DNA from 3 places in the Pontibacter sp. HJ8 genome. Region 3 is predicted to be linked to each of the others. Evidence: riboswitches for the same ligand, from Rfam matches in the RefSeq annotation. Region 3 holds a riboswitch; each other region holds the start of a gene.
What was found. Region 3 has a riboswitch for S-adenosylmethionine ahead of OB13_RS01005 (O-acetylhomoserine aminocarboxypropyltransferase/cysteine synthase family protein). Riboswitches for the same ligand answer to the same signal wherever they lie in the genome.
Positions count from the first base shown of each region.

Region 1: linked by a shared signal. The riboswitch ahead of OB13_RS11410 (SusC/RagA family TonB-linked outer membrane protein) and the one ahead of OB13_RS01005 (O-acetylhomoserine aminocarboxypropyltransferase/cysteine synthase family protein) in region 3 are both predicted to bind S-adenosylmethionine.
Region 2: linked by a shared signal. The riboswitch ahead of OB13_RS20235 (phosphoadenylyl-sulfate reductase) and the one ahead of OB13_RS01005 (O-acetylhomoserine aminocarboxypropyltransferase/cysteine synthase family protein) in region 3 are both predicted to bind S-adenosylmethionine.

Region 1 covers NZ_JSYF01000243.1:1,492-7,559, reverse strand. Annotated here, with positions in the region: gene OB13_RS11415 (RagB/SusD family nutrient uptake outer membrane protein) at 1-153, opposite strand, end outside; gene OB13_RS11410 (SusC/RagA family TonB-linked outer membrane protein) at 237-3,248, opposite strand; SAM riboswitch class I at 3,689-3,792, opposite strand; SAM riboswitch class I at 4,081-4,180, shown strand; gene OB13_RS11405 (M14 family metallopeptidase) at 4,488-6,068, shown strand, end outside.
Region 2 covers NZ_JSYF01000627.1:23,910-29,977, forward strand. Annotated here, with positions in the region: gene OB13_RS20225 (sulfate adenylyltransferase subunit 1) at 1-1,036, opposite strand, end outside; gene cysD (sulfate adenylyltransferase subunit CysD) at 1,038-1,946, opposite strand; gene OB13_RS20235 (phosphoadenylyl-sulfate reductase) at 1,954-2,739, opposite strand; SAM riboswitch class I at 3,091-3,192, opposite strand; gene OB13_RS20240 (hypothetical protein) at 3,296-4,015, opposite strand; gene hpf (ribosome hibernation-promoting factor, HPF/YfiA family) at 4,332-4,637, shown strand; gene OB13_RS20250 (SDR family NAD(P)-dependent oxidoreductase) at 4,731-5,513, shown strand; gene OB13_RS20255 (DsbA family protein) at 5,624-6,068, shown strand, end outside.
Region 3 covers NZ_JSYF01000018.1:21,796-27,863, forward strand. Annotated here, with positions in the region: gene lysA (diaminopimelate decarboxylase) at 1-420, shown strand, start outside; gene OB13_RS00990 (hypothetical protein) at 512-1,087, opposite strand; gene OB13_RS00995 (homoserine dehydrogenase) at 1,444-2,700, opposite strand; gene OB13_RS01000 (homoserine O-acetyltransferase family protein) at 2,681-3,739, opposite strand; gene OB13_RS01005 (O-acetylhomoserine aminocarboxypropyltransferase/cysteine synthase family protein) at 3,744-5,072, opposite strand; SAM riboswitch class I at 5,350-5,453, opposite strand; partial or broken gene OB13_RS01010 (SDR family oxidoreductase) at 5,721-6,068, shown strand, end outside.

The DNA of each region.
Region 1 (6,068 bases), on a different contig from region 3:
CAGCAGGGCGGCTTCCGCACTGCGTTTGTCGGTGATGGCTTGGGCGGTGGAAACGTCCAGCCGCGGCTCCGGCTCCAGGATGTTGTCGCAGCCCGAGAGCGATACCAAAAGAGCCAGTGCAAGTGTTTTATAGTTGGTGAATATCTTCTTCATTGTTGTAAAAATTAAGAGACTCTGTCGCATCCGTAAGCTTCGGAGAAAGTCCTGTGTCTAACGTCTTGCTACTTGTGTCTTTTTTAGAAAGAAACATTTAAACCTGCCTGGAACGAGCGGGGCTGCGGTACTACGGCGTGGTCGATGCCGCGTACGTTCTGGTTGTTGCCGGCTACGTTCACTTCCGGATCGAGGCCGCTATAGTTGGTCAGGGTCCAGAGGTTGGTGCCCGATACGTACACGCGCAGGCTCGAAATTTTATACTTGCTCAGGGCGGCCGAAGGCACCGTGTAGCCCAGCGTTACCGAGCGCAGGCGCAGGAACGAACCGTCCTCGATAAAGCGGCTGCTTGACAAGGTATAGTTGTTGCCTTTTCTGGTCATGCGTGGCATGTCGGTCACATCGCCCGGCTGCTGCCAGCGGTCGAGCTGGCCCGGCAGGTAGGAGATCGAACCGTTGCGTGTGCCGCCGTGCTCCATAAAGAAGCGGTTCAGGTTCAGTATCTCGTTGCCATACTCACCGTAAAACAGGGCGCCCAGATCAAAATCCTTGTAGCGCACCGTGTTGTTCAGGCCACCGAAAAAGTCCGGAGATGCATTGGCCACGATTTGGCGGTCGGCTACCGTAATGCTACCGTTGTTGTCGACATCGTCATACACGGCGTCGCCGGTTTGCGGGTCCACGTACAGCTGCTTGTACACCCAGAAATCATACACTGAACCGCCTTCTTCCATCCGGATCCAGTCGCGGGAGTGCTGGTTGACCGGGATCGGCAGCTTTTCGATCTTGTTCACGTTGCGGGCGATGTTGAGGCTGGTGGTCCAGGAGAAATCATCACGTTCGATGTTGGTGGAGGTAATGTTCAATTCCACGCCTTTGTTGCTGATCTCGCCCAGGTTTTCAAACACGCTCGAGAAGCCTGTTTTTGCGGCCACTGGTACTTCCAGCAGCAGGTCTTTGGTATACTTGTTATAGTAGTTGGCTTCCAGTTTCAGGCGGTTCTCTAATAGTCCCAGGTCCAGGCCGATGTTCCACTGGCGCGTGGTTTCCCACTTCAGGTCCGGGTTGGCCAGTTGCTGGTGGCTGATGCCGGGCAGCCCTTCGTAGTTGCGGCCTGCTCTCCATAATCCGAGTGAAGCAAAGTCGTTGATCCCGTTCTGGTTACCGGTCACGCCGATGTTGGCGCGCAGCTTGATCAGATCGAACGGCAGGTCCTGGGCAAAGGCTTCTTCGGAAACGATCCAGGAAGCGCCCAACGACGGGAACACGCCCCAGCGGTTGGACGCGCCGAAACGCGAAGAGGCGTCGGCCCGCACGCTGCCGTCGATGCTATACCTGTCTTTGAAGGTATAGCCGGCGCGGGAGAAGAACGAGATCAGCCCGTTCTGGCTCGAGTTGGTCGAAGCCGTTTGCAGCGAAGATGAAGCAATTTCCTGGAAGTTGTCGCTCGGGAAGTTGCGGCCGGTAAGCGAAAGCGTGTTATACTTGGTCTGCTGCACGGTGTTGCCCAGGATCACGTTGAGGAAATGGTCGTTGCCAAAGCGCTTGTTGTAGGTCAGCAACTGCTCGTTGATGAGCGTTACCATCTTGCTCTCGCTGCGGCTGGCGTTACCAGCCGGTAAGCCCACGCTGATCTGGGTGTTGTTGTATACTTTGTCGGAATAGGCGTTGTAGTCGATGCTCCAATTCGACTTAAAAGTAAGCCCGCTCAGGATCTCGTACTCGCCGTAGAGGTTGGAGATCAGGCGGCTGCTTTCGCCCTGGATGTTGAGGTTGTCGATCAGGGCCAGGTGGTTGTCGAAGATGGAGTGGCGGGCGTAGCTGCCGTCCTGGTTAAACACAGGCAAATAGGTCGGCACGTACAAAGCCGAGTTGATCACGCCTTGGGCGCTGTCGTCGTTGCGGCTCTGGTTGCGCTTGCTGTAGGCCACGGAGGTGCTGGTACCGATGGTCAGGCGCTTGTTTACCAGGTGGTCGTAATTGAAACGGCCGCTGAAACGCTCGAACTCGGCCGGCTTCACGATGCCTTCCTGCTTAAAGTAGCCCCCGCCCAAAAAGAAGCGGTTGGACTCGCCACCACCCGAGGCCGACAGATCGTAGCTCTGCGTGGTAGCCGTCTGGAACACATCCGGGATGCGGGAGTAGGTCGTCTGCTCTGTCGGTAAACCAAAGCCGCCTTCGCTTCTCGAGCGGAACGGAAGGGTTGCCAGGCTGCCGCCGTCGTTGAGGTGCGTTTCATTGATGAGTTCCGCTTCCTGCTGCGCATTCACGGTTTCATAGATCTTCGGCGCTTTCGCTACCCCGAAGTAGGTCTGGAAATTGATGCGCGTGCCGGCATTCGCTTTGCCGCGCTTGGTGGTGATGAGCACCACGCCGTTGGCACCGCGAGCACCGTAGATCGCCGTAGCGTTCGCGTCTTTCAGAATTTCGATGCTTTCGATGTCTGCCGGGTTCAGGTCGGCCAGCGGGTTGGTCGTTTGCCCGCCCAGACTCAGGCCCGAAAGCGACTGGTTGTTGATGAACACGCCGTCTACCACGTAGAGAGGCTCGTTGCTGGCGTTGATGGAGGTGTTGCCGCGGATGCGCACAAAGATGCCGCCGCCCGGCGTGCCGCTGGCTGCCGAAATCTGCACACCCGACGCCTTGCCCTGCAAGAGCTGGTCCGGCGATGGCGCCGGTATACCTTTCAGTTCCTGCGGGTTAACCGAGGTCACGGCGCTGGATATCGCCTTCTGCGATTGCGTGCCGTAGCCGACCACCACCACTTCTTCCAGGGCTTTGGCATCTTCCTGCAAGGCTACCGTGATGGGTTGACCGTCTGCTTTTACTTCTTTTAAGGTATAGCCCAGGCTCGAAATGATGAGCGTCTGGCCGTTTTCTACGGGCAGGTTGAAGCTGCCGTCCACACCGGTTACGGTGCCTTTGTCGGTGCCTTTGATCTGCACGCGGGCGCCGATCAGGGGTTGGCCGGTTTTGGCGTCTTTTACAACGCCCTGTGTTAAGGCGCCTTGTGCCAGCGCGCTGCTGCTGAAGGCCAGCAGGAGGCCCAGCGAAAACAGCAGCCGCGCGAGTTTAGTTATGATAGGTGTTTGCATTTTATCTTTAAAAAGTGGACAAAGTAATCCTGTGCTGCAATTGGTGTGTCTGCAGTCAGGGGAAAGTATAAAAAGTGATTTATGGTATTAGTGCAACTCTTGTGTTAGCAACAACAGCTGCACATGCGCATTCGCTGGTAAGCAGGAACAGGAGTTAAGCAGGAAGAAAAGAACTTCCGGAAAGCATTGGCCAGCGCATAAAGGCACGGCGGTAACTGGGGTAGAGAATTGCCCATGTTCAAAACAAGATTAAAAAAATGGGTTGAAAAAAGAATACAGAGAAGCTGCTACACCGGCGGGGTGTTTTTAGCTGTAAACAGGGAAATGGTTGCGGATTAACAACAACAGCTAGAACTACACATCAGGGCAGCGGGCGCTGCTTCGAATGATAAGACGGTTGTCGAGAATGCTGGTTTTGTGTGCTGTGAGTTCATGCGTACAATTTATATGTCCCAAAACTGGGCAGGAGTTAGCACCTTTTCAGTATGACTGCTGGTTGCTAGAGGTTCGCGGAGCCTGCTCTCTTCCCTCTTCTTTATAAATCTTGATAAAGATGCTGCAAAGGTAAGGGCAGGATTTTTAGTGATGCAAGCTTTTTGTAAAAAATATTTTCGTTCAAAAATTAAAACATCCTGTTTGGCTATACTTGGGAAGACGGCTTTGTAAAACACAAAATGCTTTGCATTGGACGCTGTGCCCGAATTTTAGCCGTTTTCACAGGATGTTATTTGCCAGTAGAAGAGGGCGCTTCGAGACCTTAGGAAGAGGCAGCAAAAGGTGAATGAAAAATAATATTTGCAAATCAGGATACGGTGAGTATACCTTTGCAACGAATTTATACCGAAGAGGTGAGAGAGCAGGCTCCGCGACCCTCTAGCAACCAGTTGAGTAACCAGGTGCTACTTCCTGCCCAGTTTTGGGACCTATAAGTTTTCCTCATGCAAACACCTTTCAGCGCCAATCCAGGTCGCACCGGTTTCTTCACCACTTTTCTGAGCATCACCTCGTTCGCGCTTTCCTGCTGTTGTAGCAGGTAAACCTGTGGCTTTGGCACCTGCCAGTTGTCGCGGCGCGTCACCTTCGGCCTCCTGCCTTGCAGGACGAGGAACGTCTGGTTGCATTTGCAGGCTTTCTGCCTGCTCCTTCCGCGCCTGCCTGCTGCAGCACTAGCCCCTTCATTTGCTTATTCGGACAAGGCTTCTACGCCTGGTCTTTCTTTCATCCATACCTTACATTCCTATGCATTTCAACACCCGGAAGCCTGCTTGGAGGCTTCTCTTCACCCTCGCCTTATGGGGACTTGTTGCGCTGCCGCTGCTGGCGCAGAACAGTTATTACTTCCCTAAAACGAAAAACTTTAATCCCAAAATTCCCACTCCCGAGCAGTTCCTGGGCTACGGCATCGGCGAGCGGCAAACCCGCTACGACCGTGTGGTGGCCTACCTGCAGGAACTCGACCGCGTGTCCGACAAAGTGAGCTTCGAAACCATCGGCTATACCTACGAGCACCGTCCGCAGGTCATTGCCACCATCACCTCACCGGAAAACCACGGCCGCCTGGAGCAGATCCGGCAGGAGCACCTGCAGCTGGCCAGCCCAGCCAAGGCAGCGCCTGCGCTGGCGAACATGCCGGTGCTGGTGCACCTGGGCTACAACGTGCACGGCAACGAGTCATCGAGCACCGAAGTGTCCATGCTCACGGCCTATTACTTGACGGCCAACCAGGATCCGGAAACGCAACGCTACCTGAAGGAATCGGTGGTGTTCATCGACCCGGCGCTGAACCCGGACGGCCGCGACCGCCACACCAACTGGGTGAGCATGCACCAGGGCAACCCGGCCGTGAGCGACCCGGCGGACCGCGAGCACAACGAAGTATGGCCGGGCGGCCGCGGCAACCACTACTGGTTTGACCTGAACCGCGACTGGCTGCCGCTGGCGCACGTGGAGAGTCGCAACCGCATGGAGTTTTACCACAAGTGGCTGCCCAACGTGTTCATCGACTTTCACGAGATGGGTACCAACTCGACCTATTACTTCGAGCCGAGCAAACCCTATAGTTCGGAAAACCGGCTGATCCCGCGCAGCACCTACGACGGGCTGAACGTGCTGCTGGCCAAGTACCACGCCGAGGCGCTGGACGAGCTGGGCTCGCTATACTTCACCAAAGAGCAGTACGACAACATTTACCCGGGCTACGGCTCTACCTATCCGGATTTTCAGGGCGGCGTGGGCATCACCTTCGAGCAGGCCAGCTCGCGTGGCAACAAGCAGGAGAACTCGCTGGGGGTACTCACCTTCGCTTTCACCATCCGCAACCACCTGGCCACCGGTTTGGCCACGGTAAAAGCTTCTGTGGAAAACCGCGAGACGCTGCTCAAGCACCAGCGCGAGTTCTACCAGTCGGCTCTGACCGACGGGCGCAAAAACGGCGTGCGGGCCTACGTGTACGGCGAAAACTACGACGCCACACGCCTGCGCAAATTCACCAAGCTGCTGCTCGACCACCGCATCGAAGTATACGAGCTGGAGAAATCCCAACGTGTAGACGGCCAGCAGTTCGAGAAAGGCAAAGCGTATGTGGTGCCGACCGAGCAGCCGCAGTACCGCCTGGTGGAGTCGATCTTTGCCAAAACAAAAGAGTTTGACGACAGCGTGTTTTACGACGCTTCTACCTGGACGCTGGCGCTGGCCTACAACCTGCCGCACGCCGGCCTGAAGTCGAAAGGTGCCTTGGGCAAACGTGTTACCGAACTGGCACCCGTAACTCCACTTGTGCCGGCGCAAAGCCACTACGCCTACCTGCTCGACTGGGCCGAC
Region 2 (6,068 bases), on a different contig from region 3:
TGACCACGCTTCGTACTTCGGCGGCATTGTGGCGGAGCAACAGCCTGGCACCCGGCTTGAGGGGCTTGTTGTGCATCCAGCATACGAGCGCCTCAAATTCCTGTACAGGTTCGGGCTGGTTCTCCTGTTTCACAATCACGTCGCCCCGGCTGATATCCAGTTCGTCTTCCAACTGCACCACTACCGACATAGGCGCAAACGCTTCCTCCAGTTCTGCGCCTGCAATCTCAACCGACTTGATCACGGAATGCTGACCGGATGGCAGCACGCTTATTTTATCGCCTTTGCGATAGGTGCCGCTGATCACTTTGCCGGCATAGCCCCGGTAGTCGTGGTACTCGGCCGTGAGCGGACGGATAACGTACTGCACCGGAAAACGGGCGGTCTCCAGGTTAAAGTCTGCCGAAACCGGTACTTCCTCCAGGTGCTGCAGCAGGCTTGGTCCGGTATACCAGGGCATCGCGTCAGAGCCATCCACAATGTTGTCGCCTTTCAGGGCGCTCACCGGTATAAACGAAATGGCTTTCGCGTTCAGTTTCCCGGCAAACCGGGTATAGTCTGCCACGATCTCCTTGTAGATAGCTTCGTCATAGCCCACCAGGTCCATCTTGTTGATGCAGATGACCAGATGCGGTATACCCAGCAGCGAGGAAATGATGGAGTGACGGCGGGTCTGCTCCTGCACGCCTTTGCGGGCATCTACCAGGATAATGGCCAGGTTAGAGTTCGAGGCGCCGGTGACCATGTTGCGGGTATACTGGATGTGCCCCGGTGCATCCGCTATGATAAATTTGCGCTTATCGGTGTTGAAGTACTTATAGGCCACATCGATGGTGATGCCCTGCTCGCGTTCCGCCTTCAGGCCATCCGTCAGCAGCGAAAGGTCTATATCCCCGTCCTCGTTGACACGACCGGAGCTTTCAATGGCTTCCAGCTGGTCGAGGTAGATCTGTTTGGTGTCGTAGAGCATCCGGCCAATGAGGGTGCTTTTGCCGTCGTCCACATTGCCGGCGGTTATAAATCGTAATATATCCATGTTAAAAATATCCTCCTTTCTTACGGTCTTCCATCGCCGTTTCCGACATTTTGTCGTCGATGCGGGTAGCACCACGTTCACTTAGTTTTGACTCCAGGATCTCGGCTATCACGCTGTCCGTGTCATAGGCCACCGACTCAACCGCAGCGGTACAGGTCATATCGCCTACCGTGCGGAAGCGTACTTTCCGTGTCACCACCACGTCTTCCGGATCACGGTAAATAAAGTTGGAGGTCGCCATCAGCTTACCATCCCGTATGAGGCATTCCCGCTCATGGGTATAGTATATTTCCGGCAAGGCGATGTTCTCCCGCCGGATGTAGTTCCACACGTCGAGCTCGGTCCAGTTGCTGATCGGGAACACGCGCACGTTTTCCCCTTTCTGGATATGGCCGTTGTAGATGTTCCACAATTCAGGGCGTTGGCGCTTGGGGTCCCACTGGCCGAACTCATCCCGCACCGAAAAGATGCGCTCCTTGGCGCGGGCCTTTTCCTCGTCGCGGCGTGCACCGCCGATGCAGGCGTCAAAGCCAAACTCCTCAATGGTTTCCAGCAAGGTATAGGTTTGCAGTCCGTTGCGGCTGGCATAGCGGCCGGTCGGCTCCGACAGGTTTTGTTTCCGGATGGTGTCCTCTACCTGGCGCACAATCAGTTTTTCGCCCAGGCGCCCGGCCAGTTCGTCCCGGTAGCGGATGGCTTCCGGAAAGTTGTGCCCGGTATCAATGTGCACCAGCGGAAAAGGAAATTTGCCCGGCCGGAAAGCCTTTTCAGCCAGGCGTACCAGGGTGATGGAATCTTTGCCCCCGGAAAAGAGCAGGGCAGGCTTTTGGAACTGTCCTGCTACCTCACGCATGATGTGAATGGCCTCTGCCTCCAGCTGGTCCAGGTAATTAAGGTATCTTGTGTTCATATAGCTGTTACTGAATTGCTTCTTTGCTTGGTGATGGAAAACTGACTGCTTCTTCAGCCGGGTGGTTTTCCGGTTGATGTGTGTGCAGGCCGCATTCTTTTTTGGAGCTGTCTTCCCACCACCAGCGGCCGGAGCGGAAGTTTTCGCCTTCGGCTATCGCCCGGGTGCAGGGGGCGCAGCCAATGCTGACAAAGCCTTTGTCGTGCAGCGGATTGTAGGGCACCTGCAAGTACTTTACCGCCTCGCGTACTTCTTCCAGCGTCCAGTGAAGCAGCGGGTTATACTTGATCACCCCGAAGCCCGGATCCCACTCGAGCAGTTGCATCCCCTGCCGGTTGTCCGACTGCTCGGCCCGGAGGCCGGTGATCCAGAGCTGCACGCCCTGCAGGGCCCGCTTCAGAGGCTCCACCTTGCGCACGTAGCAACACGCTTTGCGGTCTTCCAGAGAGTTATAAAAGCTGAGCGGGCCCTTGGCATTGACCAATTGCTCTACCGCGTCGTGTTTGGGAAAGTAGATTTCCATCTTCCGGCCGTAGCGCTCATTGGTGCGGTTGAGCAAGGCATAGCTTTCATTAAAAAGCCGGCCCGTATCGAGGGTGAATACCCGCACCGGCAGCCCGTCCGAAAAAATATAGTGGGTGATCAACTGGTCTTCTATACCCAGGCTGGAGGAGAAGGCGATGCTGCCCTCAAATTCAGTTGCCAGGAAGTGCAGCCCTTCCGGTACTGATTTGCCTTCCAGGGCTGCAGACAACGCAGGTAGCCTGGATTCTAAAGTGAGTAACTGACTCATGTAAGCAATGTTAAATTATGGAAAGATTTTCCCCTGCCTGCTCTCAGCTATACCTGTGCGCCTCACATGGAGCCAGCCATGGAAACCCCATACAGCGAAACACGATGCTGTAAGCCCCCGGTCAGGAGGCTAGGTATAGGAAAAACAGCTGAAGGGATCATCCGCAGGTCAGAGCCGTTGCGGAAATTAGAGAGAGATGTGATGTATTAGCACATGCAACAGCAACAACAGCTTAGCGCTTTTTGCTGAGAATCTGGCATTGTAAAAACAGAAGAATGGATGAGGCAGGTAGTAGCACTACGAGCAGGATCCTGGGTTGATGTGGAAATAACAGTTTGCATAATGCTTTTGAATTTATCTATCCCGACAATTCGGGTTAGGATTTGGCACCTGCCTAGAGGGTGGTTGCCAGAGGGTCACGGAGCCTAGTCTCTCGCCTCTTCTTTATAAATTATTTCTGTTTCCGTACAAACAGTACAGTTACCGAAGTACAATATTATCGATTAATTCAATCAATCGATAAGGAAATGTGCAAAATGTTTTGGCAACGCTGTCTTTAAGCTGCCAGCGTTGCCACGTATTTGACCAGCGAGCGCTTGGCAATAGGCAGCAGCGCACTCTCCAGGGGGCAGGGCACTTTGGCAACCACCACGAAGGTAGCAGGGTTGGGGAGTTCCTGATTTTCCTTCACCAGCTGTACTTTGAGGTTCTCGTGCGTCTGGGTCAGGCCGCGGCGTACGGTCCGGAGCAGCTGCGTGTGGATGCCCCTGTACTTCTCATACGTGTTCTCAAATACCGTGATGCGGTAACCGTATACCTGCGTTTCCTTGCCCGGGAAAGCATCCAGGAAAAGGTAACCCTCATCAAAATACATGGGCGTGATTCCTACCGGGTTGACCTCCAGGTGCTTTTCGATGAAGTTATACAACTCCTTGCCTTCCTCCACCGCGTTTACAAACAGGGGAGCGGCAAACTGGATGATCTCCTCGATCTGCTGCATGGTTTCATCGTCTTCCACGATTTTCTCATACACCAGTTCGAGCTTCTCGAAGTCGGCCCGGGTGATGCGTTGCGGAAAGGCTTCATACACCAGTTTTTTGTGCGCTTTTACCTGCTGCAGGTTCCGGTAGTGCAGGATGAGATCGGAGAAAACAGGGTAGAGGCGCTGCTGCCCGAACTCAGCCCGGGCGGACTGCAGGTAAGACAGCAGCAGGTATTTTTTATATTCAAAATCGATAAGGCCTTCCGTCAGCCAGTTGATGGGTAGCTTTTGCATAGGCGTCCTGTATTAGCTGTTGTGAGCGCTTCACTGATACTAAGTTGTGTGATAATTTCCGGATAGGTAATCAGGCTGCCCGGCTATACCTGCCGGGCGGCCTGATTACCTAAAAAACGAAGAATCTGAGGGAGATGTTACTCCTTTGTGTGTGAGAGCCGGTTTGGATGTTGCTATACCTGCTGCTGCGAAGTTTGCCGTGGCTGGCTAACCTTCGCGTATACCTTTCGTTTAAAATCAGAGGTGCAGAAAAGAGGTGCAATTGCCGCCACAGGGTGATGGCCTCATTTCATCCATCCTTAAACCAATAAAAGAGATGAACTATACAGAGAACTTTGAAGGGATAAAAATAGATGTACAGGCAGTAGACATTACGATTTCGGATGATCTGCAGCTAAACGTGCGCAACGCCATCACGAAGCTGAAGCGCCACGCCAAAAAGATCGACTCGGTGGATGTATACTTCAAAGAAGAAGCCAACCAGTCGACTGATTCGAAGAAAGTAAGTATGCGCGTAGGTATACCGGGTAATGACGTATTTGCCGAGGATACCGGAGATAACTGGTATGAGCAATTGAAGAACGTAGAAGAGAAGCTCAGACGCCAGCTCGAGAAAAGATAAATCCGCAACGCATGTTGTACCCTCAAACCCGCTGCATCACCCGGTATACCCGGTCTTGCAGCGGGTTTGCTGGTTAACCCGGAAAAATAACGTATGTCGGAGACTTATTACAAGAACAAAAGCATTCTCATTACCGGCGGGGCGCAGGGGATCGGTCTGGGTATGGCCGAAGCGTTTGCCAGGGCCAAAGCAACTGTCGTGATCACCGATCAGGACGAAGAAGCAGGGCAGGAGGCACTGGAGCGGCTCCGGGCGCAGGACCTGCAGGCGGTGTTTATACCGTGTGATGTGGCGCAGGAGGCACAGGTACAAAACCTGCTGGAGAAGGTAGGGGAGAAATATCCACAGCTGGATGTGCTCATCAACAATGCCGGCATCAGCGATCCTTTCCAGGGGGCGCTGGACGAGCTGCAGCTGGCGGACTTTGACCGGATGCTGGCCGTGAATCTGCGGGGGCCTTTGCTTTGTGCCAGGTATGCGCTGCCGCTGCTCCGCAAAGCGGCTCATCCGGCCATCCTGAACATCACGTCTACGCGGGCTTTTATGTCAGAACCGGATACCTTTGCTTATACCGCTTCCAAAGGAGGGCTCGAAGCCCTGACGCATGCGCTGGCCGTGAGTCTGGCAGCCGACCGCATACGGGTGAATGCCCTTGCTCCGGGCTGGATCGAGACCGGCCCCTGGCAGAAAGAGAGCGGGCGCTACGAACCCAACCACACAAAAGAGGACAAAGCGCAACACCCGGCGGGGCGCGTCGGTATACCCGGAGATATTGCAGCGGCTGCTTTGTTTCTGTGTTCCAACCAGGCAGGGTTTATCACAGGGCAGCACCTGGTCATCGACGGAGGTATGACAGTGAAAATGATTTACAACTAAAATTGAATATTCCCAACTATTACACGCTTCGTGCGGTAAACTAGAAGCAACTATTTTTGCCTATGGTGAACAGTCCTTATAACCCGGTTTTGCTTTACGTAACAGATCCAATGTGTGCGTGGTGCTATGGCTTTACGCATGTGATCAGGCGTTTAAGAGCCCTCTGGCATGGCCGCCTGACGGTAGAGGTGATAGCCGGAGGGCTCAACCCCTATGCGCAGGAGCCGATCACACGAGAGGAAAAAGAACGGCTGGCCGTCAGCTGGCACCGGGTACAGGAACGTACCAGCCTGCCTTTCAATTACGGACTGTTTCTCAACAGGGAATTTGTTTACAATACCGAGCCCGCTGCCCGTGCCCTGCACGTCGTGCGCCGGCTCCGGCCAGCCCTTTCGCTGGAAGTACTACGCGCGCTCCATTCTGCTTTTTATGCCGATGGCCTTAACTTAACGGATCCGCTGGTGCTTGCCCAGGTGATACGACCTTTCGGGATCAAAGAAAACCTGTTTTTTACGCTCTTCGAGGCAGAGGACCTGATAGAAGAGACAGAAAAGG
Region 3 (6,068 bases):
GAAGCTTATTTTGCTTTGTTCAACCAGTTTCTGGAACTGCGCCCCGGCCAGCAGGTACATTTTGAACTGGGCAGGGCACTGGTAGCGCAAAGCGGTTCGCTTATTTCTAAGGTTCTCTACATCAAAAAAGGCGTAACGACCAACTTCGCCATTCTGGATGCCGGCATGACCGAACTCATCAGACCCGCGCTCTACCAGTCGTATCACAAAATAGAGAACCTCACCAGTACCGCAGCAGAAGAACGCTATGATGTGGTAGGCCCTATCTGTGAATCGTCGGACTGCTTTGGGAAGGCCGTGGTACTTCCGGAAACAAGCCGGGGCGACCTGATGGCCATTCGCACGGCCGGTGCCTATGGCGAGGTCATGGCCTCCGCTTATAACCTGCGCGACCGTGTCGCGGCTGTCTACATGAGTTAGACCTGAAAGTATACCTATAAAAAAAGCCCCTGTTCCGGTATCAGAACAGGGGCTTTTTTTATATAAACATCAATGAAACTATGGCAAGGTGTTACAGATCCAGCGATACCACAAAATCAGGTTCTGCTTGTTTTACGGCCGGCTGCTCCTGAAAGAAATTGGCCATTTCCAAGGCATTCCCGCGGGAGTTCTTATCGGCCCGCAGCACAAAGGTATTGTCATCCAAAGCGGTGACGATCACTGTTTTGGTGGCATTCGCCAGACGTTTTACGATCAGCTCGGCCTGTTGCTGCCCGCTTATAGTAACCAGAAACTCGTTGGATATACCCCGTAATTGAACCATGCCATCCTCCTCTGTCAAAAAATAAGGGGCTGCATAGGCTATGTTAGGGTCCAGTTGCAATTGCCGGATCGCCTGCCCGACCTGCTTGCAGTTCAGGCCCTCCACCAGTTTCACCGGGTACATCCTGGCGGAATTAGTTCGTACCGGCTGGCCGAGCTCTTCTATAAAACCATACCCTGCAGCGGCCGCTACGGCTTGTTCGTGGGTATATTCGTCCGGGAAAGAAACCAGGATCATTTTGCTGTAAATGGATCCCAAAGCTTTCGGCTGACCAGCAGCCTGGTAACTGTACGCTCCGCAGGGAGCACCATCTGCTATCTGCAAAGGATTCAGAAGACCCGGGTCAAAACGCACGTTGCGTATCGGAGATGCAGTGTCGTTCCTACAGGAAGAAAATATGATTATTAGAAGCAGATAGCCAAGCCAGGGTATATAAGTTTTCATTGCCGTCAGTATTACGTATCGTCCATAATTATTCTTTGTACGACTGTAATAACAGAAGAGCCATAAATATCAATCTTATTTATATAGATATTTTACAGCCCATCTACTAAACCCTGACAGGTAGCTATTTACTGATTTTGCATATTCAATAGATGCAATTTTAAAATCAAATAATTAAAAATATTTAAATAGCATTATTTTAACAATTTCGAAATTTCTATTTTTTGTTCCGGCGGTCACGACACGAAGGCCGCCGCCGGGCTGGCATCCAGCTGCAGGACATCTTCCAATGGGACTGATTGTGGAATGAGTGCAACAAATATGTTGTTTTGCTTGATCAGCTCCTGCTGCTGAAAAACCTCCTGCGGTTTCACCCGGACTACTACCTGTCCGGGTACCTCCATGCTGTACACTTCCAGCGGACGAAGCTGCTGCAACAGGGACTTCAGCTGCTGCTCCGGGCCCTGCAGGAGCAAGGTAACGGCATCTGCTGCCATCACAGCAGCCGGGGAGTTCACACAAAGCTTCGGATAGGTATAGCGGTATCCGCGAAGTGCGGCGGTCACATCAGCCCAGACAGCGGAACCCGTCGGATGGCTGCCTGCTCCGCGGCCTTTCAGAAACTGTTGCCCTGCAAATCGGGCATTTATTTCTACCCCATTGAACTCCGCCTCCACTGCATGCAGCGCATCATCAGCGGTCACAAATGTTGGGATTACCTGCAGCGACACATTGCCTTCCTGGTCCGGTTTTATGGTGGCTACCAGTTTTATCTTGGCTCCCAGCGAAGCCGCCAACTCTACCACTTCCGGGGTGATGTGGCTGATGCCGAAGTGCAGCACCTGGTCCGGGTGCACCAGCAGGCCATAGGCATGTGCTGCCAGGATGCAGAGCTTGTTGAGAGCGTCTATACCTTCTACGTCCAGGGCAGGATCCGCTTCTGCAAAGCCCAGGGCCTGGGCCTGCTGCAGCGCCGAGGCGTAGGTGCCGCCTTCATTCTGCAATTTGCTCAGGATGTAGTTGGAGGAGCCGTTGAGTATACCCCGCACTTCCAGCAGCGGCTCAGCGCCATAATAGGCCTCCAGCGTGCGCAGGATCGGGATGCTGCCGCAAACGGATGCTTCGTAGAGCAAAACACCGCCATAGCGCTGCTGCAGCTGAATCAGCTCCGGCAGGTTTTCGGCAATCATCTTCTTATTGGCTGACACAACCGTTCTGCCCTGCAGCAGCGCCTGCCGCACAATGAGCAGGGCCTCTTCCGGGTCACTGATCAGCTCTGCCAAAATATCGAGTGACTTGTCCTGCAGCAGCTCCTGCACATCGTAAGTAAAGGCAGCCGTTGGCAGCGTGCGCGGTTTCTCTTTGTCCTTCACGCAGATACGACCTACTTCCAGCCCGAGGTGTTTGTTTGCCTCTACCACATCATAAAGTCCCTGTCCCACGCAGCCAAACCCGATGATGCCGATGCGCTTCTTAAATTTCTGTATTTTCATAGTGTACTATTCTTACTGGATCTGTACTGTAAAACTCGTTAATAGCCCGGCTAAGCTGCTCTGTCTCTACCAGGAAGCCATCATGCCCGTAGCAGGAATGTAGAAGAGCAAAGCTGGAGCTGGGCACCTGTTGGTGCAAAAAGCGCTGCTCCTCCACCGGAAAGAGCAGGTCTGTATCCACTCCCACAAAAAGGCATCGGGCTGCCACATGCCCCAGGGCTTTGGACACGCCTCCCCTGCCCCTGCCGATGTGGTGCGAATCCATCGCTTTGGAAAGCAGCCAGTAGGTATAGGCATTGAAACGTTTTGTCAGCTTCTCGCCCTGGTATACCTGGTAAGAGGCCGCCCGGAAGTTGTCAGTGATGCTGTTGCCGGGCTCCTGCTGCGATGCCTCATAGCAGCTGTAGTGCCTGTAAGAAAGCATGGCGATAGCACGGGCCGTTTTCAACCCCTCCAGCCCCGCTTCCCCGGAGTTACTGCTCCAGCTCGGGTCCTGCCGAATGGCCATGCGCTGGCTCTCGTTAAATGCGATACCCCAGGCAGAGTGGCGCGCATTGGAGGCCACGTGTACCAGACGCTGAAAAACTTTTGGCTTCAGCACCGCCCACTCCAGCGCCTGTTGCCCGCCCAGCGAGCCTCCAATCAGGGTATGCACCTGCTCCAGCCCCAGTTCCTGCCGCAGCAAATCAAAAGCCTGCACAATGTCCCGGTTGGTGAGTTGCGGAAAGCTGTGGTAAAAGGGTTGCAGCGTTTTCGGGTTAACTGACAAAGGCCCGGTCGAGCCGTAGCAGCCGCCCAGCGTATTGGCACAAACTATAAACCAGTCAGCAGGATCATACAACTTGCCTTCGCCGAACAGACCGCTCCACCAATCGGTGAAGTCAGCGTTTCCGGTAAGGGCATGGCATACCCATACCACGTTGTTCCGCTCCTTGTTCAGGTGGCCATAGGTGGTATAGGCGAGTTTGAAGCCGGGCAGTATAGCGCCCGACTCCAGCTCAAAAGCCTGCTGATAATAAAAATCTAAATGAGTTGGCATTCTGTTACTGTAAAACGGGTTCTGATTGACCTTGTCGCACGCTGGCAAAAGCATGTTCGAGGTCAGCTTTGATGTCGTCGATATATTCTATGCCGGCAGATAAACGGAGTAAGGTGGGTTCTACGCCGGCGTTTGCCTGTTCCTGCTCCGATAACTGCTGATGCGTGGTGGATGCCGGGTGTATGATGAGGGTTTTGGCGTCGCCTACGTTAGCGAGGTGGCTGACCAGTTGCAGGCTGTTGACAAATGTTTCTGCCTGTTTCTTATCGCCCTTCAGCTTGAAAGACAGCACACCACCATAGCCCCGCTTGAGGTACTTTTTAGCCAGCTCGTGGTATTTGCTGGATGGCAGGCCCGGGTAGTTCACGCTTTCCACCTGCTCGTGCTGCTCCAACCACTCGGCCAGTATCTGCGCATTCTGCACCGTGCGCTCTACCCGCAGCGAAAGCGTCTCCAGCCCCTGTAACAGAAGGAACGAGTTGAAAGGACTGATGGCAGGACCGAAATCCCGTAAACCTTCTACCCTGGCCCGGATTGAAAAGGCGATGTTCCCGAAAGGACCATCGGCACCGAATACTTCCCAGAAGTTAAGCCCGTGATACCCTTCGGATGGTTCGGAGAATTGCGGAAACTTGCCGTTGCCCCAGTTGAAATTACCACCATCCACGATTACGCCGCCTATGCTGGTGCCATGGCCGCCGATCCACTTGGTAGCGGACTCCACCACCACGTTGGCTCCATGCTCCAGCGGACGGAAGAGGTAACCGCCGGCACCGAAGGTATTGTCCACCACCAGCGGAATATTGTGCGCACTTGCCAGCGCAGCGATGGCCTCAAAATCCGGAACATTGAAGCGCGGGTTGCCAATCGTTTCCACATAAATAGCTTTGGTATTTTCGTCGATCCGCTTGGCGTAGCTTTCCACTTCATCATTCTCTGCGAAACGTGTTTCGATACCGAGTCGCTTAAAGGACACTTTGAACTGGTTAAAGCTCCCGCCATAGAGATTGCTGGAGGAAACAAAATTGTCACCGGCCTGCAGAATATTGAAAAGTGCGATGAACTGAGCCGCCTGTCCGGACGCCACTGCTACGGCTGCCACACCACCTTCCAGGGCCGCGATGCGCTTTTCGAACACATCCGTCGTGGGATTCATGATGCGGGTATAGATGTTGCCGAACTCTTTCAGGGCAAACAGGTTCGCACCATGCTCGGCATCCTTGAAAGCGTAAGAGGAGGTCTGGTAGATAGGAACTGCGCGTGAGCGGGTTGTCGGGTCTATTTCCTGGCCGGCGTGCAGCTGTAACGTGTCGAAATGAAATGGAGTTGCCATAGTGGTTCTGATTTGAGATAAATGATAGATTAGATTAGCTTGTCTGAGACAAGAATTAAGAGATTGCGACATGACCTATCGCTACAGGCAATGCCAGTGGCTTAGCAGAAATGCAGCAGGGTGAGTGGAGGTTTGCGTGCTAGCAACAGCAACAACACATGCGCATAGCGTTACACATGAGAGCATGTGCTGCGGCATGGGTAGAAACAGGCAGATAGGCTGCCGGTAATGATAAAAATGACTGAGCTGGTTTAATTCCCTTTTTCATACTGTTATCAATTTATAGTCTTCCGAACATCCGGAATCAGGAATTAGCACCTTGCCTGGTGGCTGGTTGCTAGCGCTTCACAGAGCCTGTCTCTCCGCGCTTCTTTATAAATCAATACCCCTCGGGATATCTGACTTGATGGTTGCAATATTAGGGAGCGATTTTAGTAAATCCAAACTTCTATTGAATTAAATTTCAATTTTTCGAATAAATTTAAAAATATGCTACTGTATACCAAGCCTTTACAAAACAGGAATTTTCACAAGCTATACCTTGTGGTAACATCCCCTGTAACAGATAAACTTGCAGCACCGGAACATAAGTAAGGCCCGGCTGTTCTCAACAGTAAACCATAATCGAAAACAAACAAACCAGCAGCAATGAAGATACTCCTGACAGGCGCAAACGGCTATATAGGCAAACGACTACTGCCTGTGCTGGTTGAGCACAAGCATGAAGTGGTATGCCTCGTGCGGGATCCGCGCCGCTTTGTGGTAGCCGATAGCCTGAAGGAAAAAGTACAAGTGGTAAAAGGCGACCTGTTAAAGCCCGATACACTCGAAGGACTGCCAAAAGACATTGATGCGGCGTACTACCTAGTACATTCGATGGGCGCAGGCAACGTCGATTTCATGGAGGCAGAGCACGCATCGGCTGTCCATTTTGTAGCCTACCTGAACCGCACCACTGCCCGGCAGATCGTATACCTGAGCGGCATTGCCAACGAT